Regions from separate parts of the Lactobacillus juensis genome, predicted to be linked through region 2. Evidence: riboswitches for the same ligand, from Rfam matches in the RefSeq annotation. Region 2 holds a riboswitch; the other holds the start of a gene.
What was found. A riboswitch is a leader RNA that binds a small molecule or an ion and turns the genes downstream of it on or off. The one in region 2 is predicted to bind FMN.
Positions count from the first base shown of each region.

Region 1: linked by a shared signal. The riboswitch ahead of AAA926_RS01900 (ECF transporter S component) and the one ahead of ribD (bifunctional diaminohydroxyphosphoribosylaminopyrimidine deaminase/5-amino-6-(5-phosphoribosylamino)uracil reductase RibD) in region 2 are both predicted to bind FMN.

Region 1 is NZ_BTTS01000001.1:385,446-400,298, forward strand. It holds gene AAA926_RS01870 (tetratricopeptide repeat protein) at 1-251, opposite strand, end outside; gene hbs (non-specific DNA-binding protein Hbs) at 376-651, opposite strand; gene der (ribosome biogenesis GTPase Der) at 836-2,146, opposite strand; gene rpsA (30S ribosomal protein S1) at 2,206-3,411, opposite strand; gene cmk ((d)CMP kinase) at 3,484-4,158, opposite strand; gene AAA926_RS01895 (LysM peptidoglycan-binding domain-containing protein) at 4,198-4,674, opposite strand; gene AAA926_RS01900 (ECF transporter S component) at 4,778-5,464, opposite strand; FMN riboswitch at 5,546-5,660, opposite strand; gene AAA926_RS01905 (pseudouridine synthase) at 5,690-6,409, opposite strand; gene scpB (SMC-Scp complex subunit ScpB) at 6,409-7,017, opposite strand; gene AAA926_RS01915 (segregation and condensation protein A) at 7,007-7,744, opposite strand; gene AAA926_RS01920 (reductase) at 7,741-8,100, opposite strand; gene xerD (site-specific tyrosine recombinase XerD) at 8,110-9,018, opposite strand; gene AAA926_RS01930 (CvfB family protein) at 9,002-9,889, opposite strand; gene pyk (pyruvate kinase) at 10,054-11,823, opposite strand; gene pfkA (6-phosphofructokinase) at 11,853-12,812, opposite strand; gene AAA926_RS01945 (DNA polymerase III subunit alpha) at 12,975-14,853, opposite strand, start outside.
Region 2 is NZ_BTTS01000003.1:168,076-182,928, reverse strand. It holds gene AAA926_RS08735 (RpiB/LacA/LacB family sugar-phosphate isomerase) at 1-219, opposite strand, end outside; gene AAA926_RS08730 (DeoR/GlpR family DNA-binding transcription regulator) at 409-1,179, shown strand; gene AAA926_RS08725 (MFS transporter) at 1,331-2,524, shown strand; gene ribH (6,7-dimethyl-8-ribityllumazine synthase) at 2,622-3,095, opposite strand; gene ribA (GTP cyclohydrolase II) at 3,098-4,324, opposite strand; gene ribE (riboflavin synthase) at 4,337-4,942, opposite strand; gene ribD (bifunctional diaminohydroxyphosphoribosylaminopyrimidine deaminase/5-amino-6-(5-phosphoribosylamino)uracil reductase RibD) at 4,927-5,988, opposite strand; FMN riboswitch at 6,109-6,242, opposite strand; gene AAA926_RS08700 (hypothetical protein) at 6,350-6,544, opposite strand; gene AAA926_RS08695 (aspartate/glutamate racemase family protein) at 6,697-7,443, opposite strand; gene AAA926_RS08690 (UDP-N-acetylmuramoyl-L-alanyl-D-glutamate--2,6-diaminopimelate ligase) at 7,458-9,029, opposite strand; gene AAA926_RS08685 (sensor histidine kinase) at 9,074-10,228, opposite strand; gene croR (response regulator transcription factor CroR) at 10,233-10,919, opposite strand; gene AAA926_RS08675 (ABC transporter ATP-binding protein) at 11,096-12,064, opposite strand; gene AAA926_RS08670 (ABC transporter permease/substrate-binding protein) at 12,066-13,592, opposite strand; gene AAA926_RS08665 (ABC transporter ATP-binding protein) at 13,791-14,853, opposite strand, start outside.

The sequences.
Region 1 (14,853 bases), on a different contig from region 2:
TCATCATCTTTGCCATCATTTAATAAAATCTCAGCTAAATAAATTTTAAATAGATCCTCTTGGGGAAAGCGTGCAATTAAGCTGCGATATATTTCTTTAGCTAAATCAGAAAAACCCAATCCCACTAAATTTTCAGCTAATGATGCTAAAATTTCAGGTTTATCATTCTCCAAAGCCTTTTTTAATAATATTTTTTCTTGAGAAAAGTCCTGCTGCTCAATTGCATCAAGAAGCTGTTCAGAGTAGCTCATTCTCATTCCTCCATTTTTTTGATCTAAGTATGCCAATCATTGTGGCAATTAATCATTATTAAATGATAACACAAAAAAAGATGATAGCGAATTAGCCACCATCTTTTTAGATAAAACTATTAAGCTATTTAACAGCTTCTTTAAGAGCTTTACCAGGTCTAAATGCTGGCACAACACTTGCTGGAATTTGAATTTCTTTGCCAGTTTGTGGATTACGTCCTTTACGGGCTGCACGCTTACGCACTTCAAAAGTTCCGAAACCAATTAATTGTACTTTTTTGCCTTTAGAAAGGTCATCTTGAATAGAACTAAAAATTGCATCAACAGCTGTAGCCGCATCTTTTTTGGTTAACTTAGTTTTTGATGCAACTTCAGTGACTAATTCTGCTTTATTTGCCATTGGGAATTCACCTCCTGAAACTTGAACCTTACTTTAAGATTCCTGATTAGTTCCTCAAATAAGGAACAAGGAATAAATGATTATTCAAATCACTATTTCCTTGATTTCAAAATAGCACAAAACCCTTGATACAACAAGCAATTTAATCTAAAAATGTGATTTTTATGCATTTGGTAGATACAAACTATTTTCTTTTTCGTGCAATTATCTTAATTGGGGTGCCCGTAAAATCAAAATTTTCCCGTAACTGATTGATCAAAAAGCGTTGATAAGAAAAATGCATTAATTCAGGATCATTTACGAAAACTACAAATGTTGGCGGATTAGTAGACACTTGGGTCATATAATAAACCCGCAATCTTTTACCTTTAATCATTGGTGTAGGCACCAATTTGCTTGCTTCTAATAGGAGATCATTTAATACACTGGACTTAATTCTCTGTTGTTGATTTCGATAAACTGTTTGTACTAGTTTCGGAATCTTTTCTATATTTTGACCAGTTTTAGCCGAGACAAACAAGATTGGAGCATAATCAAGATACTGAAATTCAGTTCGAATAGTTTCTTCAAAGTCTTTGCCACTATTGCTGGTTTTCTTTGGTAAGTCCCATTTATTAACCAAAATAATAAGGCCGCGTCCAGCATCATGAGCATAGCCGGCAACATGTTTATCCTGTTCCCTGATACCTGTACTGGCATCAAGAACCAAGCAGACAACATCAGAATGTTCAATTGCCCCCATCGCTCTCATTACTGAATATTTTTCAGTTTTTTCATAAACTTTTCCTCGCCGTCTGATACCTGCCGTATCTACAATTCTGAATTTTGTGCCGTCTTTAGTTTTAAACGGTGTGTCGACAGCATCTCGGGTGGTTCCTTCTTCGTTATTAACGATCACCCTTTTCTCGCCTACCAAACGATTAACAATTGAAGATTTACCTACATTGGGCCTACCAATAACACTAAATGATATCTGCTCATTATCGTTCACGCTCATATCTTTAGGCAAGCTAGCTACTATTTGATCAAGTAGATCTCCAATACCCGTTCCATGTACACTGGAAATTGGGATTGGATCACCAAAACCTAAACTGTAAAAGTCATAAATGTCCATGCGTTGTTCAGGATTATCTGCTTTGTTAACTGCTAAAATCACTGGCTTTTTAGTTTGATAAAGCATTTGAGCTATCCGTTCATCAAGATTAGTAACATGATTAGTAACATTAGTTAAAAAAACAATGACATCAGCTTCTTCAATCGCTATTTCTGCTTGCGCCCTGATTTCTTCTTCAATATTACTATTTGCCCATGTAATTCCGCCAGTATCTATTAGATCAAACTTATGTCCTAGCCACTCAGCTGGAGCATAATTTCGGTCTCTGGTTACACCTGGTTTATCTTCTACTATTGCTAAACGTTGATTAATAATACGGTTGAAAAGCGTTGATTTACCAACATTAGGCTGTCCTACAATTGCAACTACGGGTAAAACCATTTTTCAGCCTCCTTTTACAAATAAAAAAACCGACTCAAAAGTCGGCTTTTTTTATTAAATTAACGACGATCCTTTAATTGGTCACCAATGATGTCACCTAAAGCAAAGCCACTGTCATCATTATTCATATACTTCTTGTTAACAGAATTGTGATTATAAGAATTACGTGAACGATTTCCTTCATTTTCAGAATTCTTAGGTTCAGCAGCTTTCATAGAAAGTGAAATGCGATGTTCATTAGGGTCAATATTTAAAACTTTAACTTTAACTTTTTGACCAACTTTTAAAACATCACTTGGCTTGTCTACGTGTTTATATGATATTTCTGAAACATGAACTAAACCTTGAATACCATCAGCAACTTCAACAAAAGCGCCAAAGTTAGTTAAAGACTTAACTTCACCTTCAAACACATCACCTTCGTGTAAGTCAGCTGTAGCTTGTTCGAATGGAGAAGGTTCGGTCTGCTTAATTGAAAGGGAGATGCGATGTCTATCATCATCAATACCTATTACTTTAACTTTTACATCTTGGCCAGCCTTTAAAACATCGCTTGGCTTGTCAACATGTTTATATGAAATCTCGGAGATATGAACTAAACCGTCCACGCCGCCTACATCAACAAAAGCGCCAAAGTTAGTTAGACGAGAAACTTTACCTTCAACAACATCACCCACAACTAGTTGTGATGCAACCTTATCAAAAGCTTCTTCACGTTCTTCTTCAATCAAGTCTTTATGAGAAAGGATTAAACGATTCTTACTTGGATCAATCTCTGTAATCTTAAGTTTCATTGTTTTACCAATGAATGGCTTAAGGTCTGAAACGTAACGATTTGAAATTAATGAAGCAGGCAAAAATCCTCTTGTGCCTACATCAACTAATAAACCGCCACGAACAGAAGAGGTTACCGTACCTTCGATTGTTTTGCCTTCTTCAAAGTCTTTTTGCAACTCGTCGTAAGCTTCTCTTTCCTTTAAACGAGTAACTGAAAAGAAAAATTCACCATTTTCCTTATCACCGCCAGCTTTTCTTAAGACTAAAGCTTTGAGTTTATCACCTGGCTTAACTGCCTCACGTAGGTCAACGTTGCGATCCGAAGTGTATTCACGACGCGGAATTACACCTTCAATACCGGCATTTTCAACACCAACATCGATTTGACCTTCTTCAACGTCTAATACTTCAACATCTACAATATCTCCGACCTCAACTCCTTGCATTTGCTTTAATGCATCTAAAAATTGATTACTGTTTTCTGACATTATTTACCTCCCAATATCATACTCTAATTCTAAATGAAAGTTTGATATTTTTCTACTGTTTTATATTCTTTTTTATAGTTTTTTTTGACTTTTTTTAATTTCAGATAAAATTGCCTCGACGACCTGATCAATACTCATAGAAGTTGTGTCTATTTCAACTGCATCCTGTGCTTTTTTTAAAGGTGAAATTTGACGGTGTGAATCCTTGTAATCTCTTTCTGAAATGTCGTGCTCAATTTCTTCAAGAGTTTGACTGGTTTCAATCCCTCTTTCCTTAAAATCGAGCATTCTTCTCTCAGCGCGAGAGTGAACTGAAGCAACCAAAAAGATTTTAACTGCAGCGTGAGGTAAAACAGTAGTGCCAATATCACGGCCATCCATCACCACATTCATTTCACCAGCCATTTGCCTTTGGAGACTAACCATTTTTTCCCTGATGCCGGCTAATGCTGAAACTTGAGACACATTAGCTGAAATTTCAGGAGTACGTATTGCTTGAGTTATATCTTTATTACCGGCATATATTTTCTGCTGGCCATTGTTAAACTTAAATTCAATCTTTTCATGGTCAATTGCAGTCAAAATTCCCTTTTCATCACCATATTTAATGTTATTTTCTCGTGCAATCCAAGTCGATGCTCGATACATTGCGCCAGTATCAATATATGTAAAATTAAGCTTATGGGCAATAATTTTTGCTACAGTACTTTTTCCAGCTGAAGCTGGACCATCAATTGCTATTTGCATTCCAATAAAAAAGGGACCTAAGTCCCAATCCTTTCTAAATTATCTGATTCGTAAAGTTTGTCCTGTATCAACCTGACTATTAGGATCGAGTTGGTTCAATTCTGCTAAATGACCAACTGAAATGTTAAAGTGCTGGGCAATACTAGTCAAAGAATCCCCGTCTTGTACGACATATTGTTTAATCGTAACGCGTTTCTTTTTAGGCTTAGTTGGAGTTTTTTTGGATGATTTCGGCTTCGGCTTAGCCTTGGCTTTAATTTCTTTGTTTTTTACAGGCGCAACCTTAGCTTTTGTCTTAGTATGTGCTTTTTTGCTAGTCTTACGTACTTCGACTACTTTTTCATGTGAATTATTGTTTGCTGCCAAATGATGAACCACAGGCACAAGACTAATAAGAACAACTATAATCAGTATTATCAAAGCAATCCAGCCTTTTGATACAGAAGAATAAGTTTCTACTCTTGGCTTTTGTGGACGCTCATAGTGCTGATATGGTCCCTTAGGGTAATTATTCATCTAAAAAACCTCCTTACCTAACCTGTTTAATTTTAGCATATTTAACATTTAAGTGGACAAAAAAATCGGTCATTTACTAGACCGATTTGCAATATTTTAAAATTTAGTTTTTAAGATTGAAATTTTTTCTGACAAAAGGTTTGAAAGTTCTTAAAACGGTTTCAAACAGCAAATAAACTACAACACCGTTAATAGTTCCTTTTAACAAATTAAACGGGACTATTATGCCAAAAATGTATGCGCTCATTGAAGGAATATGCAATAATTTACCCAAGTAAACTTTTTCAGTAAAAGAAAGCAAACCAGAATATCCATGGATTGCCGGCAGGTTTGGCACAGTAGTTACTGCATAAAACGGTGTCAAAACTAATGCATTTAGTACGGATAGCACGAAGGCCATTGCTAAAATACCGAGAACAATACCTACAATTGGTTTTAAATATTTTTTAGAAAAATTTTTCTCATCTTTGCTAATATTTTTTGTTAAATAATAAAATGGCAAAGCAAAAGATATTGATGCCAGAAAAGCCGCAGACTGACCCACTAAACTAGGTAAAGCAAAACCTTTATAAATTAAATTAATCAGCATTCTGACAAAAGCAATAAAGATACCAGGTCCAGGCCCGAATAAAAATGTCCCAATAGTGATTACGACATCCGAGAAGTCAAATTTTAAAAAACTAGTTATTGGCAATGGTATCTCCAATAGCATTAATACATAGGCAATTGTACCAATTAAAGTATAAGCCAATATATTTACCAAATTATTTCTGCTTTTTTTTTGCAAAATTCTTACCTCCAAAAAACTCGGTCTGTTGCTTCTAGCAACAGACCGAGTAAAAGTAAGCTTTAGATCTTGGCTTTTAGTTTAGTCTGTCTTCTTTCATCTAGACTCTAACTATCGGTATCTCAATAGATTCCACCACTTGCGTGGGTCGTGGACTTGCACCACCGGTCGGGACTTTCACCCTGCCATGAAGACAACAAACTTATTTATCAAATTTCACATACTATACTAATCTACGTTTTTTAATCTGTCAACTTCCTCATGAGACAATTCTCGGTACATTCCTGAAATAAGAGAATCAAGTGTAAGAAAAGCATATTTCTCGCGAGCTAATTTCTCTACCTGGTGGTGAACAGCCTTGAACATTCTTTTTACCTGGTGATACTGGCCTTCATGAATTGTCAATTGCACTATTTGATTATTCTTTTTACGATCTGTTCTAATAACCTTAACTTTTGCGGGAGCACAGCGATGGCGATCAATTTTAACTCCATGCTTCAGCTGACTGATTTCATCAGGCGTAAGAATGCCAGAAATCTTAGCAACATAAACCTTAGCAACATTGTTTCGCGGATGCATCAGTAAATTGGCTAATTCACCATCATTGGTCATTAAAAGCAGCCCTGAAGTATCATAATCCAGTCTACCAATTGGATAGAGACGATAAGGCAAATTTTTAAAATAATCAACCACCGTTTTTCTGCCTTTATCATCATTAGCAGTTGAAACTACTCCTCGTGGTTTGTAAAAGAGATAAGTATGCAAACTCTCTCGTTCAATTGGTTCACCATCAACCGTGATGTTACTGAAGGTATCCACTTTAGTACCAAGTTTAGTTACCACGTTACCATCAACAGTGACTCGGCCTTCCGTAATCATTTTTTCAGCCTTGCGCCTGGAAGCAATACCCGCTTCAGCAATTACTTTTTGCAACCGTTCTAAAACCATTATTTTTCTCCTTTTTGAGTTTTGGCAATATTTTTATCAGCTTGACCCTTAGCTGCAAACAAATCTATTTCGCCTTCACTATTAATGCTATCATCTTCAAAATCTTCTATTAGTGGTAAATCAGCTAAACTATGATACCCGAAATACTGCAAAAAATACTCACTCGTTATGTATAAATTAGGATGACCGGGAGCATCTTTTTTTCCATTAATTTTTACCAGTCCACGCCAAATCAGCGTCTGTAAGGCTCCAGATGAATTAACACCCCTGATGTCATCTATTTCTACACGAGTGATCGGCTGGCGATAGGCAATAATAGATAAAATTTCTAGCGCTGATTGGCTTAAGCTCTTAGATAAATCTTTTTGAAAAAAGTTTTCAATTATCTTGCCTGCCTCTGGCCTGGTGGTCAGTTTGTAAATATCATTGAGATGCTGGATTTGTAACCCTGAATCAGGATTTTTTTGTAGTTTTTCCCGTAAATTTTTGCTGAGTTCGCGCAATGCAGGTTTACCAACCTGCAAAAGTTCGCATAAGTTGCTGGTGTCAATACCATTATCACCGGCAACATATAATAGCGCTTCTAACTGCGCCATTTTATTTATCATTACTTCCAACTCTTTCCAAATTCAGGTCACCAAACGTCCTCTTTTGTTTTACCCGAATTTCCTGATTTTTACAAAGTTCAAGCAGGGCCAAAAACAGACCAATAATATCAGATAAAGTTTCCATTTTTTGACAACAAGCAAAAAAGCTTATCTGCTTATTCCTCATCAATTCTTTTCGCAAAAAGGCACTCATTTCTTTGACAGAAGTTTCTTTAACTTCAACTGAAACAATATCAGGCTGTCTAATTTTCATCCTTTGTAAAACAATAACGAAAGTATTAGCTAACTCTATCGAAGTAATTTGTCCTTTGGGCAATGGCTGAATTTTTTTACTTTCTGGTACGCTTTCCTCTTTAGCGGCAGTGATCGGTACTTCCTCATTGCGCTTTTTAAAGTATGCTGATACTTTTTTAAAAACTGAATAAGTAATAAGCTGCTGCACTAACTCATCCCTTGGGTCTTCTTGTTCATCATTACCCTCAGTAAAGTCATTTTGCGGGAGAAGAGATTGAGATTTGATTCGCAAGAGCATTGACGACATAACAAAATATTCACCGGCAATTTTTAAATTAAGCCTTTGCATTTGATGTAAATAAGCCAGATATTGGCTGGTAATTTGAGCTATGGGAATATCATAAATATCAATCTTTTGCACTTTTATTAAATGTAACAACAAATCCAAGGGTCCTTCAAAGTTAGGCAGCTCAAGAGTAAGACTATCACTCATTTTTCAGTACCTTTTTTCAAATACTTAATAAGATAGATATATTCCGGAACAGCCGTAATAACTTTGCTGGGACTGTTTTGTGCCAACTCTTGAACGGCTCTGGCTTCGTATTTAGCTTGACGATAATCGGGAGCAAAAGAGATGTAACGAATAATTACAAAGTGTTTGCTTATCTGTGTACCTATTACACCGATAAAATTGGGAGCTTTATAACGATAGAGATACAAGCAAAACTCAGCGCTACTTTTGTTTAATTGAATTTCATCCTTGAGATTGGCCAGGTTTTTAAAATCAGGCAAATAAGATAGTAATCCCATAGCTACCTTTTCTTTATCATTTTTGCATTCAATTAGCATTTAATCACCTTATGTCCGCGGATGCGTTTTTTCGTAAACTTGTAAAATATGTTTCTGGGACAAATTTGTATAAATTTGAGTTGTACTGATGTCTGAATGCCCTAAAATTTCTTGGACAACACGTAAATCTGCCCCATTTTCCAGTAAATGTGTTGCAAATGTGTGTCTTAAAGTGTGTGGAGTGACATTTTTTTGAATACCAGCCATTTTACAGTAGTGCTTAATAATTTGCCAAACTGCTTGTCTTGTTAATGAAGTACCTCTGCTATTAAGAAAAATAAAATCATTATTTCTACCGCTCTTTAATATTAAAGGGTCACGAACCTTTTCTTTATAACTGTCAATCCAAGATAAAGCTACTTCGCTAATTGGAATCAATCGCTCTTTTGATCCTTTGCCAAAAATTTTGACCAATTTCAGTTCTTCATGCAAATCGGTAAATTTAAGATTAATTAATTCACTCACTCTTATTCCCGTAGCATACAGAGTTTCAAGTAAAGCCCTATCACGCAAGCCTAACTTCTTTTTAGTATCAGGTTGCTCAAGCAAATTATTAACTTCACTAACTGTCAAAGCCACGGGCAAAGTATGACGCTTTTTAGGAGAATCAATTTCGAGCATTGGGTTTAACTTTTGAATATTTTGTCTCACCAGCCACTGATAGAATTTACGCAAACTGGTTATTAAACGGCTAATAGAACTTGTGGCTTTATTTTGATCGCGCTGCTCTGCCAAAAAAGCATCAATGTCAAGGGCTTGAGTCGGCCAAGAAGTAAAATTTTCCTGTTGAAGAAAACGAATGAAAGAAGTTAAATCCTGCCTGTAGGCTGTTATCGTATTATTACTAAGGCCACGTTCAACCTGACTATATCTCAAATAATCTTCAACTTGCTCTGATAAATTAATCTTTTTCGGCATTTTCTGGATCCTTTATCAGGGAGATAGAGCCAGCAGCCTTATCCTCCACTATATATTTAGCTTTAAGTAAATGGCCTAAAGCTCGCTTAAAGGCCGATTTAGAAATACCAAAATAATTTTTGATATCCTGTGCGTCAGATTTATCGTAAAAAGGTAAGGTTTTATCTTTTTTCCTGCGCAAACTCATTAAAATCATTTGTGCATCATCATCAATTTCCTCGAAAGCTCGTGGCAAAGTACTTAGATTCAAGCGACCATATTGGCTAATACCAACCACCCTGCCACTGAATTGCTCGCCTAAACGCAAGGGACGCGTCATTTGTGTTGGATGGACAAAACCTAAATAATATTCTTTAGTGATTATAAATGCCCCTACTTCACGAGACGCATATACGGTACCAAAAATATCTTTATTTTTCATATCGTCAGGAAAATGAGCTGCTAACTGTTCGAAAATATTTTCGTCTGCCAGTTTTGCCCAAATACGATTTTTCTCATCTGTTTCCAGGTGAACCAAAAGCTGATCTTCAGGTTGGGGCCAACACTCTTTATCATAAGGTAAGTCGTCCATTGAAATTACAACATCTTTATCGGGTAAGCCAATATCTACGAAAACACCCAGGTTATATTTTACTTCAGTGACTTTACTCCAGCCATATTGATCTTGTTGAGCAAAAGGCAAAAATTGCGTCATTTCTCGATTGTGCTGCTTATCATCGTATAAAAATCCCCTGATTTGATCTCCAAGCTGTGGCTTTTCTTCCTGTGTAATTTCTTTTTTCTTCAGTTCATATGTAATTCCGTCAATTTGAACAAAAAAAGAATCTTCGTTTTGGTCTATTATTTTTCCAGTTGCAATTGTGCCAAGCATGATTTTTCTCCTACATCTAGAATGGGATCTGATAACAAGTATATCATTTTAAAGGAATAAATTGACATTAGTCAATCTAAATTTGCTTCTGATTTTTCCTAAAATTTAAATCATACAAAAATAGCCAGTAACAAGCACTGGCTATTTTAATGCTTAATTTTTAATTAAAGGTTTGAAACTTCACCTTGATAGATTGCGCCGCGACGAGCATCAACAGTAATAGTAATACCACTGCCAATCTTTTCTGTTGCATCAGTAACTCCAACTACAACTGGAATACCTAATGATAAACCGACAACAGCAGCGTGTGAAGTCAAACCAGATGCTTCAACAACTAAACCTGAAGCCTTCTTAATTGCAGGCATGTAATCAGGATCAGTAGTTTTTGCTACCATGATATCTCCCTCTTTAACCTTGCTAATAGCTTCTTCAGCACTGTTAACCACAACTGTCTTACCGACAACAGAGCCATTACCAACGCCAAGTCCCTGAGCTAACTTGCTACCGATAATCTGCAGCTTCATCAAGTTGGTGGTACCTGAGTCGCCAACAGGTACACCGGCAACGATAATAACAAGATCACCATCTTTAACGTAGCCTTGTTCTTTAGCAACTTTAGCTGCTACATCAAACATATCATCAGTAGAAGCTGGTTTATCAGTCAACAGAGGCTGAACACCCCAAGAAATACCAAGTGAGTGTTGGATCTTTTCATCAAAAGTTAATGCCAAAATGTTTGCGTTCGGACGATACTTGGAAATCATTCTCGCAGTGTAGCCAGAATTAGTAGCTGTAATAATAGTCTTAACGCCTAATTCTTGGGCTGTCCGCACAACTGATTCACCAATAGCCTCAGTAACGTTTGAACCTTTATATTCTTCAAATCTTTGAAGAGCTAAAGTATTACGCTTAAGAAGTTCTTGTTCAGTTCTTTCATCAATTTCAGCCATTGCAGAAACAGCTTTAACCGGGTACAAACCATTAGCGGATTCACCAGAAAGCATAGTGGCATCAGTACCATCAAGTACAGCGTTAGCTACGTCTGAAACTTCAGCACGAGTTGGACGAGGATTTTCTTGCATTGAGTCAAGCATTTGAGTAGCGGTAATTACTGGCTTACCAAGTGCGTTTGCCCTCTTAATTAAATCTTTTTGAACAAACGGCACATCAATAAATGGAATCTCAACACCCATGTCACCACGAGCAACCATCAAGCCATCTGAAACTTGTAAGATTTCATCGGCATTATCAATACCTTCTTGTGATTCAATCTTAGGATAAATCTTAACATAATCACAGCCAGCATCTTCACAGAGCTTACGGATATCAAGAATATCTTGCGCCTTGCGTGCAAACGAAGCAAAGATAAAGTTAATGCCGTGAGCCAAACCAAACTTGATGTCATCAGCATCTTTTTCGGTAATTCCTGGGAGGCGAATTTCTACGCCAGGTGCATTAACACCCTTCTTAGAACCGATAACACCCGTGTTTTGGGCTTCACAAACTAATTCTTTCTTTTCTTCATCTTTTTCTTTAATTAATAAGTCAACTAAACCATCATCAATTAAAACGTGACCACCAACGTGAGTATCACCATAAAGACCTTCGTATGTAACGTGAATCATGTCCTTGTTACCAGGCTTAGAATCATCCATTGACACCCGAATTTGATCTCCAGTATTAATGGTAAACTTGCCACCTTCTTGATCAGTGGTTCTAATCTCAGCACCTTTGGTATCCAATGCTATACCAAGTACTAAACCAGTTTCTTTTTCAACTTGGCGAACCATTTTCATCCGTGATAGGTGTTCAGCGTGGTCACCATGTGAAAAGTTGAAACGAAATACATTTACGCCTGACTTAGCCAAAGCTGTAATAGTTTCAATATCATTTGAAGCTGGCCCTAAGGTACTAACAATTTTAGTTTTCTTCATTATGTAAAATTCTCCTCAAAATCGACTAATTATTTAGTCATTTCTTCATTTATATCAATTAACGATTCTTCACTGGCATGTTTTTCATCAAAAAGATCAAGAATATCATGGGTTTCTAATTTTCCATTCTCCATGCCGACAGCTAAACCGCCTTTACCATCAAGAAGTAACTTGACCGCATAATTTCCCATCTTTGTGGCATTAATCCTATCAGTAACCGTTGGTGCACCACCACGCTGCATGTGACCAATTACATTTGCCCTGCAATCGAATTCGCCGTATTTTAAAAGTTCAGTTCTAAAATCAGCGGCATCCATCACACCTTCAGCTAATATGATAATGCCATTGTCTTTGCCATCTTTAAAACCGCGCTTTAATCTTTCAGCAATTGCTTTAATGTCATAACTTCTTTCTGGAACAACAATTGCATCTGCACCACTTGCTAAACCTACACGCATAGCAATGTCACCACAATTGCGTCCCATAACATTAACAACAAAAACGCGGTGATGACTGCTGGCAGTATCACGAATTCTGTCGATAGCTTGCATTGCCGTATTGCAGGCAGTATCAAGTCCAATAGTATACTCAGTATATGGAATATCATTGTCAATGGTTCCTGGCAAACCAATTGAGTTAATTCCCAACCGAGTTAATGCCAGCGCACCATGATAAGAACCATCACCGCCGATAACAATTACAGTATCAATGTCATGCTTTTTTAACTGTTCCACCCCTTTTTCTTGCACTTCTTTTTGTGCAAACTCAGGGTAGCGGGCACTGTAAAGAAAAGTACCACCAGCGCTAATCATATGGTCAACATTTTCGCTAGTTAAGGTAACAAAGTCACCTGCTACAAGCCCAGCATAACCATAACGGATACCAACAACACCAAGTCCGTGATGAATAGCAGTTTTTGTAACAGCCCTTACAGCTGCATTCATACCAGGAGCATCGCCACCGCTCGTTAAAATTCCAATTCGCTTCATGAATTCACCTCATCAAGATTTATTGTGTAATTTCTCACATCCACTAAATTTTAACATTCTTTCATGAAAAAATCTCACAAAAAATGATTAAAATTCTTGATTTGACGGTCTTTTTCAATGTTAGCGTTAACATCAACTATTTGTTTACGCTTACTCAAAAAATTACTCTTTTAAATTTACAACCTTTAAATTAGTTAGAATATATTGTTTTTTACTCGAGTCGAAACGATCATTTTGAACTTTAATACCTAATAGATAAATATTACCCTCCTTTAAATTCGATTGAATTTTATCATAAACATTAGGAAAGATTACAATATCCTGCTTACTGTTTGTATCAGCAAAACTACCAAAAGCCATTGTTTGACCTTTTTTGGTCCTCACAAGTTTTAATGACATCAGTTTGCCGACAGCTATTCCCCCATCATTTATTTCAAATTCATTTAGCGGCTTAGCATTAAACTTCTGAGCATATTTTTGCACGGTAATTAATGGAGAAGTGAGTGTAGAAAAACCTAAAGTTTTTTCTTCCATCAGAGCCATTTCTTGTTTGCTGGGTTCCTCAGCGGGCTTAATGGGAACGCCACCTAAGCCTTCTGATAAAGCAAGATTTTCTCCAGTTAATTTAACGTTCTCAATTATTTCAGAGCAATTTTGTAATAGCTCGTTACGATTTTTGTTAAGGCGGTCAAAACATCCCGATTTGATTAAAGATTCAACCACATTTGTAATGCTGTTGGTTTTAATAAATTTGGGATCAATCTGACGTAAAAAACCGCTAAGAGAATCAAAGGGTTGAGTTTGCCGCTTGGCAATTATTTCTTTAAGAAAATCTATTCTAATTCCTTTAATTGCACGCAAGCCCACTAAAATTCGCCCATCAATTACCTGATAAGCTAAGTCACTTTTGTTAATGTCAGGTGGCATAATTTTAACGCCATCTTCTTGAGCGCGCATTATATATTCATTCGCCTTATTTTGATTACCAATATTAGAATTAAGCATAGAGGCATAAAATTCAGCTGGATAATGAACTTGTAAATATGCAAGCCAAAATGCGATCATCGTATAAGCAACAGCATGTGATCGGTTGAAACCATAATTGGCAAATTGCTCAATATAGTCATATACACGGGTCGCAACCTGAACAGTCCTGCCGTTTTTTACTGCACCGTTGATAAATTTAGATTTTTCCTGTTCAATAACCTTTTGCTCTTTTTTTGACATTGCTCTACGTAAAATGTCGGCTTCTCCTAAAGAAAAGCCAGCCAGAACTCGGGCAGTTTGCATGACTTGCTCTTGGTAGACTAAAATGCCGTATGTTGAGGACAAAATAGGTTTTAAGCTGGGGTCAGGATATGTGACTTTCTGTGTGCCTTTCTTGCGTGCAATAAAATTCTTAATATTCTGCATTGGACCTGGACGATAAAGTGCATTGACTGCTACCAAATCTTCAAAATTATCTGGATGCAATTCACGCAGAACATTGCGAATTCCACCTGATTCAAATTGAAAGACGAGTTCTGTTTCACCCTTTTGAAAAATACTTAAAGTAGCTGGATCATCTAGAGGGATCTGACTAACATCGATCTTTTTTCCTTGCTCGCGGATCATTTTCTCCGTATCACCAAGAATAGTTAAATTTCTTAAACCCAAAAAATCTATTTTTAACAATCCCAATGACTCGACATATTTTTTGGTTTGCTGAGTTATGGGTATTCCCAATTGTCCTGATTGCAAGCCAGCAATAGCAGCAATAGAATTATCGCTAAGAACTAAACCGGCAGCATGGATTGAATAGTGGCGGGGCAAGCCTTCCAAGCCACTTGCAGTTTCATAAAGCAACTTATTGATATCATTTGCGTTCACCAGCATTTGCATTTTTTTGGATTCTTTATAAGCCTGAGCAAGACTAATTTTGCCCTTTGCAAAAGGTACGCTTTTAGACCATTCACTTAATTGCATTTCTTGGAGACCAAATACTCTGCCTGTATCTCGCAAAACTTGCTTAGCTGCCAGAGTCCCAAAAGTGAGGATCTGA
Region 2 (14,853 bases):
ACCAGTTCCACAAATATAAATACCTAATCTACACTTATCTCTTTGTATAAATTCAGCCATTTCATCAGCTAATTTGGCATAAGTATGAATACCATCTTCTTTCTTTTTCACAGGATCAAAGACAACTTCATAGCCTTTTTGTTCAATCAAGTATTTTTTGATCTCTTCTTTTCTTTCGAATCCAACATTGTCACACGCAATCGCTATCTTTTTGTTCAAAATAATTCCTCCTTTAATATATTTACATTTCCAACTAAAACCAATTATATAATTGGTTTTAGTTGTAGTCAATAGTAATTTTTAACTAAATGCCAATAAAAGCCAATTTGCTGTACAGAATATTCATTTAACTAAGTCTTGGTGTAAAATAAATGGAAACTACATTTTTATTAGGAAATGGTGAATGAAATGGCAATTATGGAAGAAAGACGAAAGAAAATTCTTGAAGAGGTGCTAAAAAATGGAACCGTTACAGTTCATGATTTGTCTCAAAAATTTAACGTGTCATATGAAACTATCAGAAAAGATCTGAATTATTTAGCAGAAAAAGACCAACTTGTAAAAAGTCACGGTGGGGCAATTTCAAATCAGAATTCTATTGAAAATCCTTTTACATTAAAAAGAGAAGAAAACATTGATAGGAAACAAAGTATTGCCAAAAAGGCTTTAAGTTTAATACCAAATGGAGCTAGTATTATTTTAGGTACTGGGAGTACAGTTTATGAGTTAGCAAAATTGCTAGTCTTAAGAAACAATTTAAAAATAATTACTGATTTAATACCTGCAGTCAGTTATTTGCAATCTTCAAATAATGAAATATATTTCTTGGGTGGAAAGCTGCGTCCAAAAAGCTCTTCAGTTTACGGGAGTTGGACAGAAGAAGCGCTTGACCAAATTAATGTTGATATTTCTTTCATCGGTAGTGACGGATTTCATGGCTTTTTTGGGCCAACTACACCTTCATATTCTGATTCTGCAATTGAAAGAAAAATGATTTTGCATAGTGAAAAGAGTTATATTTTAGCAGATTCAACAAAATTCGAAAGAAAAAGTCTTTATGAAATTACTGATTGGAAAAATGTTACAGGAGTGATCACTAATAATGACTTAAAAGAGCGATTTATAAAAAGACTAAGTAAACATACGAAAGTTATTTTAGATAGTTTCAGAGATGAATAAGCATTTTTCGAAGAACAGAATGTAAATTAGATTTTGTATATTAAAAAAGACCGTTTTACGCAAACAAAACGGTCTTTTGTGTTACTTTTGATGTCTGCTAAATTGCTACATGTTACGCTTTTCGTTAAATCAAACGAAAGGCGTGGCAAAATTGAATAATAATAACTTTCTCAGCCGTAATCAAATATTATTACCTTTAATCAATTTTTTGACGAATTTTAGCAGCATCTTGGTTGGAATTGGCGGTTCACTAATTATCCGTGAATATTCAGATAATATCATTATTAACGGCTTAATTTCGAGTATCAGTTCGTTAGCACTTATTGTGAGTGTTTTATTTATCGGTTCCAAGCTCGATAACACTGACAAGAGGCGCATGCTTATCCAGATGTACATTTTACTAAGTTTATTTTTATTACTACCCTTTACTTTCCCGCAAAAATACTTTGTACCTTTATACATTATGGTTGACCTTTGTATAACAATGTTTAGCTTAGTAGAAGGGTTATCTTTCACTGGGAATTTAAAGTCACTTTTGACTGATAATGCACTGGAGCGAACTATTAACCTTAATTCCATTGCCGGACTTATTGGTAATATTGCCAGTGTGGCAGTGATGGCAGTTTTAATTTTTACTACCCGCAACTATTTGTCTTTTCTCTTAGTAGCAAGTGGCGGCTTTTTTATAAATATCTTTCTCTCTGTTGCTTTACACCAAAGGCACTTTACTAAAAGCCAAAATGGTTTTAAAACCTTAACTCATCTCATGACAGTTTGGCACAACATAACTGCTAGCAAAGGCTTACGCGCCTCAATTATTGTCGCCATCTTCACTAGTGCTCTCCAAGCAGTATTTAACGGGTTGCTGATCTATTTCTGGAAAGCGATTGATCCTAATTACAGTCACGTTTACTGGCTACTAATTGCAGTAGTCAGCGGACTTTTCTTAGGTGCTATTCTTATTCGCTTTGATAATACATTTTGGCTACTTAGTACTTTAGTATTTATTACCACCCTGGCTTTAGGAATTTTCTTTTTAAACCAAACAATCGTTACTATGAGCGGTATTACCGTACTAATATATGGCGAAACTTTACCAATCGCTAATTGGTGCAATAAAACCAGAATTAAAAGAACCGGTAAAGAGGTCCAGTCTTCGCAATCAAGTTTTTTGCAGTTGGGGAGTGCTCTCTTGAATATCTTTTTTACTGTCGGAGTATCTGCAATTGCCAATGCTTGCCACCAACCAGCTCTTACTTTACTTGCTGCTGGAATTGCCCTTTTACTTGTTTTTATACTTCTAGGCAATAATGTGCAGCGGTACCGCTTAGAAGAGATTAATTAAAAGCATTGAAGTGAAGGTATAAAAAACCACCTCTATTTCTAGAGATGGCTTTTTTCGTTATTAGTGGCGCCCAATAGCGATGATGCACTTAATTAAATTATAATTGTTTAATTTGTTCTTCTATATTTAAAACCTCTAGTACATCCGTGGCACATTCTGCACCTTTATTGCCCGATTTACCACCGGCACGATCCGTAGCTTGTGCCACCGTATCAGTCATTAACACGCCAAACATCACTGGTACTGTGCCATTTGCTGATGCTGCTGCCAGCTGCGACGTAGTGCCTTCACAAACATAGGTAAAGTGAGCAGTTTCGCCCCGAATTACTGCTCCGAGTGCAATGATGCCATCGACTTTGCCACTCTTTGCCAAGCAGTTGACGGTACGAGCAATTTCGAAGGCTCCAGGTACTCTCACAATCACAATATTTTCATCTTTCACGCCCGATTTTTTTAATTGTGACACTGCTCCAGAAAGCAAACGGTCTGTGACCACACCATTAAACTGAGCAACAACAATCCCAATCTTTTTATCTTGTCCTTGAGCAATGTTTCCGTTAATTTCTTTCATAATTAATCCACCTCATTTAAAATATGATTCATTTCATGTTTTTTAGTTGCCAAATATTTTTTATTTTCTTCAGTCATGCCCACTTCAACTGGAATGCGTTCAGTAACTTTAATGCCATAGTTTTCTAATTGCGCTACTTTATCCGGGTTATTAGTCATTAATTTAACTTCGTTAACGCCCTTTTGTCTTAAAATTTCAGCAGCGACATTGTAGCGACGAGCATCAACCGGCAAGCCTAGATGCTGGTTAGCTTCTACCGTATTCATACCCTCATCTTGCAATTTATAGGCTCGTAACTTGTTTTCCAGACCAATTCCCCGACCTTCTTGACGCAAGTATAAAACCGCTCCTGAACCATTTTCTTCAATTTTAGTTAGTGCTTCTGCAAGTTGAGCGCCACAATCACAACGCTTAGAACCAAACACATCTCCCGTTAAGCATTCACTGTGAAGCCGCAATAAAAGGGGCTCACCTTTTTTAATTTCGCCTTTGCTAATTAACAAAGTAGGTTGCTTTTCGGGATGCTTGGTATCTCTAAACCCTTCAAGCTGGAAATGACCGTACTTGGTAGGAAAATCGACCTTAGTAAAAGATTCAATCCTCAAATCTTTGTTTTCCTGATTTTTACGGTACTCAATTAACTCCTCAATGGTCAAATAAGGAATGCCTAGTCCTTCTGCTAAAGCTTTCAAATCTTTACGTCTGGCCATCGTCCCATCTTTTTTAATACACTCACAGATAAAGCCAACAGGAGCAACGCCAGCTAGTCTTGCCAAATCTAAGGCTGCTTCCGTATGACCAGTCCGCTCCAGCACGCCACCTTCTTTAGCTACTAACGGAAAAACATGTCCAGGATGGTAAAAATCAGCCCATTGGCTATTAGGATCTGCCAATTTTTTAATAGTCTTTGCCCGATCAAAAGCTGAAATTCCTGTTGTGGTCTCAGTGGAATCAACACTAAGAGTAAAAGCTGTGCCAAAAGTATCATTCGAACCAGTTTCAATTGGTTTCAACTGCAAACGATCGGCATAAGCTTTGCTCATCGGCACGCATAATAATCCGCGAGCCTTAGTGATCATCATGTTAACCGCCTGTGGCGTGACTTTTTCTGCTAAACCAATCATATCCCCTTCAGACTCGCGTTGCGGTGAATCAGCCACAATTACCAATCCACCATTTAGCATGTGCTGCAATACTTTCCGTATTTTTTCATTCAATTTTTCTGTCATTTTTTTCCTCCATCAAAATTCCTTTTTCCATGCCTGAATTTGCTTTACTGCATAGCGACCAATCATATCTACTTCAATATTTGCTTTATCGCCTACCTGGTAGTGAGCCAAAGTAGTATTTTGGATGGTATAAGGTATTAAACTTACCCCAAAATGATCATTTGCTGCCATCGTGACAGTTAAACTGATGCCATCAATAGCAATTGATCCTTTTTCAACAATAAAGGGATCATACTTATGTGGCACTGCGAATTCCAATTCAATAGAATTTTCGTTTTCAACTCGTTTTACCAGCTCAGCTGTAGTATCAATGTGTCCTGCAACAATATGGCCATCAAGTTTGCCGTTCAGTGATAGTGAGGGTTCCAAATTAACTAAACTGCCTTTTTGCAAATTGCCTAGATTGGTTCTTTTCATTGTTTCTGGCATTACATCAACTGCAAAGTCATTATCGCTCCAATCGGTAACAGTCAAACAAATACCATTAACAGCGATACTTGCTCCTAATGGCAAATCTTTTTGCATCAATTTTGGCGCACAAATACCTAGTCTTGCATGTTGCTCACTAATTTCCAAACGGGTAATCGTACCTGTTGTTTGAATTATTCCTGTAAACATTCTTTTCTCCTCACGCGAATTCTTACATCTTGGTTTAAACTTTTAACATCCAATAATTGGTAGTGACTTATTTCTGTTAAAGCCTGTCCGAACACGGCTGGAAGGGCAGTGCCACCCAAAACGATAGGTGCAACATATGCCACAATTTCATCTACTAAATCTGCTGCTACAAACTGAGCTTGTATATTGCTGCCGCCCTCAACTAACAGCGATTGAATTTCATGTTCAGCTAGCAGCTGTACTACTTTTGCAGGTGTCCATTTGCTAGCAGTATAGCAACACACATTTTCTCTAACCTTTTGAGTTAAATTTGTTTCACTCAGTAACCAAATTTGACCGCGAGTCTTAAACATTTGACTGGTAAAGTCCAACCGATTGGCATCCTTAGTTAACACAATCCTAATAGGTGGATGTGGTAAGTTTTTTATTCTGACAGTTAACAGCGGATTGTCGATGCGTAATGTGTTTGCACCAATTAAAATGGCTTGATTTTGCAGGCGCAATTTTTGTACATCCACTTGAGCCGCATCCCCAGTCAACAGTGTTCTCCTTTTGCCCGCAGCATTAATTTTGCCATCAATAGACATCGCATATTTAAGTGTCACAAAAGGTCTCTTTTGTTGATAAAAAAAGTTATACGCAACATTTAAATTTTCAGTGCCACCAATGACTTCAGTCTGAACGCCATGACTTTCTAAATATTTAATGCCCTTACCTGCTACAATTTGATGAGGATCAACCTGACCGATAACTACTCTTTTGATTCCAGCTTCGGCTACTTTTTTGCAACAAGGTGGCTGTTTGCCATAATGACTGCAAGGCTCTAAAGTGACATACAAAGTTGCTCCTTGCGCCTCTTTAGGATCGGCTAAGTGCGACAGCGTATTCACTTCCGCATGTTCTCTGCCAAATTGATGGTGGTAGCCAGTTGCTAAAACCTGATCATCTTTAACTAAAACCGCACCAACTAAGGGATTTGTCCAAGTCATCCCTTCTGCTTTCACAGCTTCTTGGGCTGCCATTTGCATATAATCCTTATCCTGCACTAATTTCACTTCCTAAGCATTAAAAAACCTCGTTGATTCCATCAACGAGGCTTATTTTATATTCATCAAATAAGATTTCAGCGAAGTTTAATAACGACGCGAGTTTTCTGTTTAATCTTGTTTGTTCTTCTCCCATCCAGACTTTAACTGTCGGTACTAGACTTGCACTAGTTCCACCGCAAAACGCGGGTCACGGACTTCAATTATCAATTGTCACCGTCGGTAAGGAATTACACCCTGCCCCGAAGAAACCGTATTCAACTATTTTTAGTATAATATAGTTATGCCCTATCGGCAATAGCAATTTATTGTTTTATATAATTATATACATGATAAGCTTAAACTTAATCAAAATTATTCCTTAAAACTTCCAATCAGACAAATGGAGAGGGATATTATTGTTTTTACCAAAATATTTTCTAAAAGCAGTGCCAAATGACAAATGATCTTTAAGATGATTGCGATAAGCGTCTCTAATACTAAAAATTACTGTCACTGCTAAATTAGTAGTCACAATTATCAGTATGCCAATAAATATATATAAAAGGTATAGCATTTTGGGTCTCCCTGTTTTTAACTGTATTACTTTTCTAATACACTACTACCTGATGGCAACATTGTCAATACCCTTTTTAAGAAAAATAAATAGACTAACAATCAAATTGATTACTAGTCTATTTTAATTTAATATGTAAAACTTACATTTTATTAATACATATATTTCTCTATGGCTGTTTTCGGATCCATTCCTGCACGAATTTTTAGTTCTAATTCAATTGCCACATCAGCCATGATCACCTGGGGATCAATGACATTATAGGGATGATCTGGCGCTTTTTCCTGAGCTAGCGACAATTCTGTGCAGCCTAGTAGAATTACATTACAACCATATTGCTCATGCATTGTGCGTAATATGCGGTGGTAAAGTTCACCATTCACCACGCCTTTTTCCTTAATGTTGGAATAAATCAGCTCAGTAACCATTGGTTGAATCTCAGGACCACCCAGCTCTACTTCACGACCTACCTGCTTAATTTCGTCTTCGTACAGATGGTCATAAATTGACCCTTCGGTAGCAATTAGACCTATCTTTTTCTCTTCTGGATAATCAGTTATAAATTTATGCACGGCAATGCGCATCATATGCAAAAAAGGAATGTCTGTTAGCTTTACCAGATCATCATAACAATAGTGAGCTGTATTACACGGCATTACAAAAAAATCCGGTTTTAGCTGGGCTTGTTGGAGCACATCCTCACGCAAAGCAGTGAAAAAATTAGGTTTGCTATGATCTTTGATATAAGCCGTGCGATCAGGAACTTGGGCATCATTAACCAAAATATAATTTAAATAGTCCTGATCTTTAGTAATTTTGATGCGGTGATTAATCATGCGAACAAAGCTCTCTGTTGCAATAGTACCCATACCGCCAATAATACTAAAAAAATGTTTCATTAATACCTGCGTTTCTAACTTCTAAAGTGTTCTTTTTGTCCTTCAAGTTCATCAATTGCTTGTTGTGCAACTGTAATATCAGAGGGATAAGGTGTATCTACGCCGCGCACTTTTTGAAAACCGTCCTCACCTTTACCACAGATTAGAACAATATCTCCTTTATTTGACATATTAATAGCATCATATATGGCCTTTTTACGATCCAGTTCTATTGTCACATCAACTTTAGAATGATCAATGCCGGCATCAATCTCCTGGGCAATTTCTTTTGGATCTTCAAATCCCGGATCATCAGTAGTCAAATAGGCTTTATCAGCATAGGCATTTAAACTGTGGCTAAAACCAGGACGGCGAGAAATTCCTTTATCGCCAGGAGCTCCTACAACCACAATAATTTTGGGATTATTAAATTCGCGCTGCATAAAGCCCATAAGTGCCATCATGGAAGCTTCGTTATGTGCATAATCTACAACCACTACACCATGGTCTTTGGTCACTTCTGTCTGCATCCGTCCCGGAACAGTTACTTGACCAATTCCTTTAGCAGCATCGTCATGATCCATTCCGGCCAGTCCGGCTCCAATTACTGCAGCCGTACCGTTTGATTCGTTAAAATCACCCAGCATTTTTAACTGGTAATCACCGGCTATTTTAAGTTGCTTAGCTTTATCACTAACACATAATACCTGGAATTTAGTCTGAGCCATATCAAGTTCCTCGGTTGCAAAACGAAAATCAATGGTCTGTTTTAAGTTAGGATTAGTAAATTTTTCAGCAGCAAATAAGTAGATACTGTCTGGATCAGTAGTAGTCGTAGCAGCAGCATAAACTTCGTCAAAGTGGTCAGTCTGAGCGTTAATAATACACTTGCGCGCATTAACTAATAATTGCAGTTTGCAATGCAAATAATCAGCAAAGTTAGGATGCTCATTAGGGCCAATATGGTCAGGCGTAATGTTTAAGAAAAAGCCTAAGTCATAAGTTAGTCCAAACACCCTGTTTTTCTTATATGCCTGGCTGGAAACTTCCATCACCATGTGCGTCATGCCGTTATCCACAGCTGTTCGCATGTCACGGAACAAGTCAAGGGATTCTGGTGTGGTTAAGCTGGATTTAAAAGTATCATCTTTTTTCTGGCCTACAACTGTGTTGACAGAAGAAATCAGTGCAGTTTTACCACCATTGACTTGATCCAGCATTCCTTTTAGAAAATAAGCAGTAGTGGTTTTACCTTTAGTACCAGTAATAGCAATTAAATATAAATCATCTTGAGGAAAGCGGAAAAAGGCTGCAGATAATAGAGCCATTGCCTTAGAAACATTGCGCACAATCAGTGCATGCATTCCCTTGCCTTCTGGATATGGTTGCTCTGCTACATAACAGTTGGCACCATTTGCTTTGGCCATTGACAAAAATGTAGGACGAAACCCAGCACCTTTACAAAAGAACAGTGTATTGGTTTGAACATCCCGTGAATCATATGACACATATTCCATTTTTGACGGGACGGTGTCCTGAACAGCACTCGATTTAAGCAGATGGTGCTCTTTTAAAATTAAAATACAGGTATTTAAAGAAATACTCATGCTATACTCCTCTATTTATTATCTCAGTCAAAATTATACCACAGCTATGCTGGAGTTTTTTCACTCTTTAGGTTCAAAGGCAGACAAATAATGAAACGGGTCCAATCTTTATCAGATTCACAACGAATCTTGCCGTGATGAAGATCAACAATGCTTTTGGTAATTGACAGACCTAATCCAGTACCACCTGTTTTAGTATTGCGAGAACCTTCAACTCTGTAAAACCGTTCAAATATTTTCTTTAGCGACTCTTCAGGAATTTGGGCACCATTATTTTCTACCCGCAGTTCTACTTCATTGTTGTTAACCAAATTGGCAATTAAATTAATTTGCGTTGCCCCTGTACCATATTTAAGTGCGTTAGTGATGAGATTATTGTATACACGTACCAGCTTTTCTGCATCAGCTTGAATTGTTAAATCTTTGGGTCTTGCTTCTATGTTAAATACTATCCCTTTTTCCTGACCCTCAAATTCAAAACCTGCTGCCACCTGCTCTAACATAGAAAAAATATGTAAAGAGGACAAGTTTAGTTTGGTACTAGTTGATTTTAACGTTGTATACTCAAGCAGATCATGAGCTAATGACTTCATTTGTTCTGCTTTCATATATGCGATATTAAGATATTTTTGTTGATCTGCTGGATCCGACACCCCCGATTTAAGCAAACCTAAATAACCGATAACAGAGGTTAAAGGCGTTCTGATATCATGAGAAACATTACTAATTAGTTCATCTTTAGACTTTTCAATCGCCTTTTCTTCATTAATTGCGGTGACCGTACTATCCACTAATGAGTTAATCGAATCAATTACTTTCTGCAGGTCTGTTTTAACCTTAAAAGAAATTGTATGATCAAAATGTCCTTTGGCAATATAATGCAATTCAGAAATAACGTGTCTTAACTGCATTTGATGATAACGCCGAATTAAGCGCCAATAAAGCACGATCAAATCACCAATACCCATAAAAACGATAAAGGTATTTTGCCAAGACCACAAGTGACGTCCACCAGCAAAAGTAATGGTTCTTTTTAAAAAATAAATACCGTTAACCAGGTTTTTATTTTGTAAAATTGTCAAGTTGATTAAAATAATCACCGATAGGTTTAACAATAACAGCAAGATCACCGTTATAACGCCTTCAGCAAACAACTCGCTTTTTTCAGCAGCTGTCAGCTTGACTCTTTCTTTTTTCATCTAGCTAAGCCTCAACTTTATAGCCTACACCCCAAACTGTTTGAATAACATCTTCGCCGCCTGTAGCCGTTTGAATCTTGTCACGCAAGTGGGAAACATGCACCATAACGGTTTTGGCAGAAACTATCGATTCCTGTTGCCAAACTCGTTCAAAAATTTCATCTGCAGAAAACACGCGATTAGGGTGACTGGCGAGAAGATACAGAATACCGAATTCCAAAGCAGTTAACTGAATATCTTTGCCATCAATCGTTTTTACTTCATGTGAATCACGGTTAATAATAAGCGGCCCAACCTCAAGAATGTCAGGTTCATCATCTTTGACCTGCTTTTGACTGCGACGTAAAAGTGAGCGAACCCGTGCCATTACCTCTAATGGATTAAACGGCTTTGACACATAGTCATCAGCCCCCGTAATCAAACCCTGGATTTTGTCCATGTCACCAGTTTTGGCAGACACAATAATAATAGGAATGTCTGAATCCTTACGAACTTCCTTAATAACATCAATTCCACTCATATTAGGCATCATGACATCTAAAATCATTAATGCAATATCAGGAGTGGTAGTTAATTTTGTAATTGCTTCTTTGCCGCTGTAGGCAACTACTGGGGTATACCCTTCATTTTTAAGATAAATACTTAACAGTTCGACGATTTCTTTATCGTCGTCAACAACTAAAATTTTCATAGGGCTAATTTCCCTTCTTTTTACTTATTGATTATATTCGTTTTATTTTTATATTCTACTAAATATAGTGTAGCAGAATCTATGTCTAATATTTTAGACAATTTTGTAACAAACTACTAATATTCAAGCATAACTTTATTGTTTTATTAAAAAAGCCGGATTTTCCAGCTTAGTTTCTACTTTAAACTATTAATATTATTCAGATATGTAACCAGCCATTGCCGATCAACAAGGCCTAAAAAGTCCCCACTGGCATTTTGTACCAGCACTTCATTTTGCTCACTTAAAAGAGTTAACAATTTAGCAATTGTGTCCTCGACATTAATTAACGGCATTGCCGCCCGTGAGCCAGATTCAGCCCGTTTAAATTTAGTCAATAAAGCTGCTTGCTTCAAAGTTGTTTCATATAGGTTGCTGCCTATGCTGCCTCTGAAAAAGTCTCGGACAAAGTTATTAGCCGGATGCCGTAAAATTTCTTCTGGCTGATCAACCTGCAGCAATTGGCCATCCTTCATAATACCAATTCTATCAGCTAAATGGAGTGCCTCGTTCATATCATGCGTCACAAACAAAATAGTATTATGCAGTTGCTTATGCAAGTCAACAACTAGTTCTTGTAAATTTGCTCGAGAAAGTGGATCAAGTGCACTAAAAGGTTCATCCATCAACACGATAGGAGGCTTTGATGCAATAGCCCTTAAAATGCCAATTCTTTGTTGTTCACCACCAGACAGTTCCTGGGGATAACGTTGAGCGTATTCTTGCGGATTGAGACCCACTTTTTGCAGCAGTTGGGCTGCCAATTTTTCCAGATTATCGTTTACCCCTTGAATTTCTGGAATGAGAGTAATATTTTGGGCAACGGTCATATTCGGAAAAAGAGCGATTTGTTGCAACACATAACCAATTTGCCAGCGCAATTTTTGCACATCGTATTCTGTAGTAGGCCGTTCATTAATTAAAACCTGGCCAGAATTTGGGTCTTCCAAACGGTTAATCATTTTAACAGATGTTGTTTTCCCACTACCGGAGTTGCCAACTAGGACAAAAAGTTCACCTTGTTGAATATCAAGATTAAGATCGTTTACTACTATTTTACCGGCAAAAGTTTTTTGTACATGTTCAAATTTAATTGCTGAAGCCATCTTATTTCTCCTTAAGTAAATGCTGTTTTACTAAATAATGATGCGCCACTTGGCCTGGATCCATATTTTTGATATTGACCTCATAATTCATTTCCTGCATTTGCTTTTCAGTGATCTTGCCGGCTAATTTATTTAAACTGTGTACCACTTGGGGATGCCGACGTGCAAAGTCGTTACTCATTAAAGGAGCACCCTGATAAATAGGGAAGTTATGTTTGTCATCTTTTAAAATACTTAAGTGATACTGCCGCAATTCACTGTCAGTTGAATAGGCATCAACGATGTTAACCTTATTTTGGTCTATTGCTTGATAGCGCAGAGCCGGCTCCATTGATTTAACTGGGAAATCAATTTTGTATAGTTTCTTAATTCCTTTAAAACCATCTCCACGGTCAATAAATTCTAAAGTCATACCACCCTTTAACTGATTAGTAATATTAGCCAAATCACTGATTTTCTTTAAATGATTTTTGTTTTTAAAAGAGGTTTTGACAGCCAAAGCATAAGTGTTATCGTAGGCCATTGGTCTAAGTAAAGTAAGTTTATCCTGCTTATTCACTAATTCTTTAGCTTTAGCATAAGTTTCTTTTTCAGATAAACCCGTCGTTTTTACCGGAGTTTTAGCAAAAGTCTCTAAAATAGTACCCGTAAATTCCGGATAAATATCGATCTTACCGTTTTTTAATGCACTAAAGAGAAAAGTAGTCTTACCAAAATTAGGTTTCAACGTCACTTGAACGTGCGCATCACCCTGTTCAATTAATTCTTTGTACATATTAATCAAAATTTCGGGTTCAGAGCCTAGCTTACCAGCAACAGTTATCGTCTCTTTTTGATTAGCAACAGTTTCATAAACACCACTGCCTGCCAAAAATAAAACACTGACAGCTAAAACTCCTAAAGCAGTTTTAACTGAAGCATGTTCTAACCACTTGATCAAGGCACTTAAAATAATAGCCAAGGCACCTGAACAAACTGCGCCGATAATTATTAAAGCAGTATTATTACGGTCAATTCCCAGTAGTATAAAACTACCAAGTCCGCCTGCGCCAATTAATGCTGCCATGGTAGCTGTCCCGATAATTAAAACTAAAGCTGTCCTAATACCAGAAATAATTGTGGGCATAGCTAAAGGTAATTCAACTTTGAGCAGCTTTTGCATGCGCGACATGCCGAACGCATCTGCAGCTTCTTCCAGAGCTGGATCAATTTCTGTTAATCCCAAATAGGTATTCTGAAAGATAGGTAATAAAGCATACACTATCAAGGCAATTACCGCAGGAACTGTTCCTATGCCGACAAGGGGTATTAGCAAACCCAGAAGTGCCAAAGAAGGAATAGTTTGTAATATACTGGCAATTTGCAATAAAAATTCTGCTACTTTGGCATGTTTTACAGTCCAAAAAGCTAGTGGCATTGCAATTACCATAGCAATCAGCAGTGAAATTAATGATATCTGTATATGCTGCAGCAATGCAATCCCTAAATCGCCTCGGCGTTCACTTAAAATTTGGATGATTTGATTCATTTGCGTAATTCCTTTTGTCTATGACAATTTTTTAATTATCCTAAATTACATAAAGATTTTTGTTAATAGCTTTAGACCCAGCTAATTTCTTAAACCTTACCATAACACAAACTTGCGTTCTGTAAGTATTTATTGCTTGCAGGTCTTTTTAAGCAAAAAAATTCCCAGCACCATAATGCTGAGAAAATTTTATCAAAATTACTGTATTTCTTTTTTGCCAGTATATAACTCGTAGTAGTAACCCTTTTGCTTTAGAAGCTGCTCATGGTTACCGGCTTCAATAATATGACCATGATCAAGTACTAAAATCAAGTCCGAGTTAACAATTGTGGAAAGACGGTGGGCAATAACAAAACTTGTACGTCCTGCAAGCAGATTATCCATACCAGCCTGCACTAACTTTTCAGTTTGCGTATCAATGCTGGAAGTTGCCTCATCTAAAATCATGACTGGTTCATCAGCGATCATCGCCCGCGCAATACTGAGAAGCTGCATTTGACCCTGAGACAGGTCTCCGCCATTACCATCGATAATGGTTTTGTAGCCTTCGTCCAAGTGATGAATGAATTCATCAGCATGCGACAAATGCGCTGCTTGATACACATCATCATCACTTGCTTCGGTATTACCAAAGCGGATATTATCCATAACTGTACCAGTAAACATGTGTGTGTCCTGCAATACTATTGATAATGACCGCCTTAAATCATCTTTTTTAATTCTATTAATCGGAATACCGTCATAGGTTATAGTACCAGAATTAATTTCGTAGAAGCGATTAATCATATTGGAAATAGTGGTTTTACCCGCTCCGGTTTCACCAACCAGTGCCACTTTCATACCCGGTTTGGCATCAATCGAAATATCATACAAAATTTGTTTATTAGGCGAATAGCCAAAGTTGACATGATCAAAAACAATATGACCATTGACAGTAACTTTCTTCACTGACCCATCTTTTTGCGGTACATTCCAGTGCCAAGCACCCTTTACATCTTCGTCTTTGGTGATAGTTACATCACCATCATCAACTTCAACTGTCTGATCCTCTAAATCGAAAATTCTTTCCGCACCGGCTAAAGCCATTACGATAGAATTTAACTGTTGTGAAATCTGAGCTATCGGCATTGCAAACTGTTTTGATAATTGCAGAAAGGCACCAATAACCCCTAATGAAAGAGGTGCAATATGGTTGATGGCTACCGCACCACCTAAAACTGCAATTAAAACATAAAGCAAGTTGCCCAAGTTACCCATAATT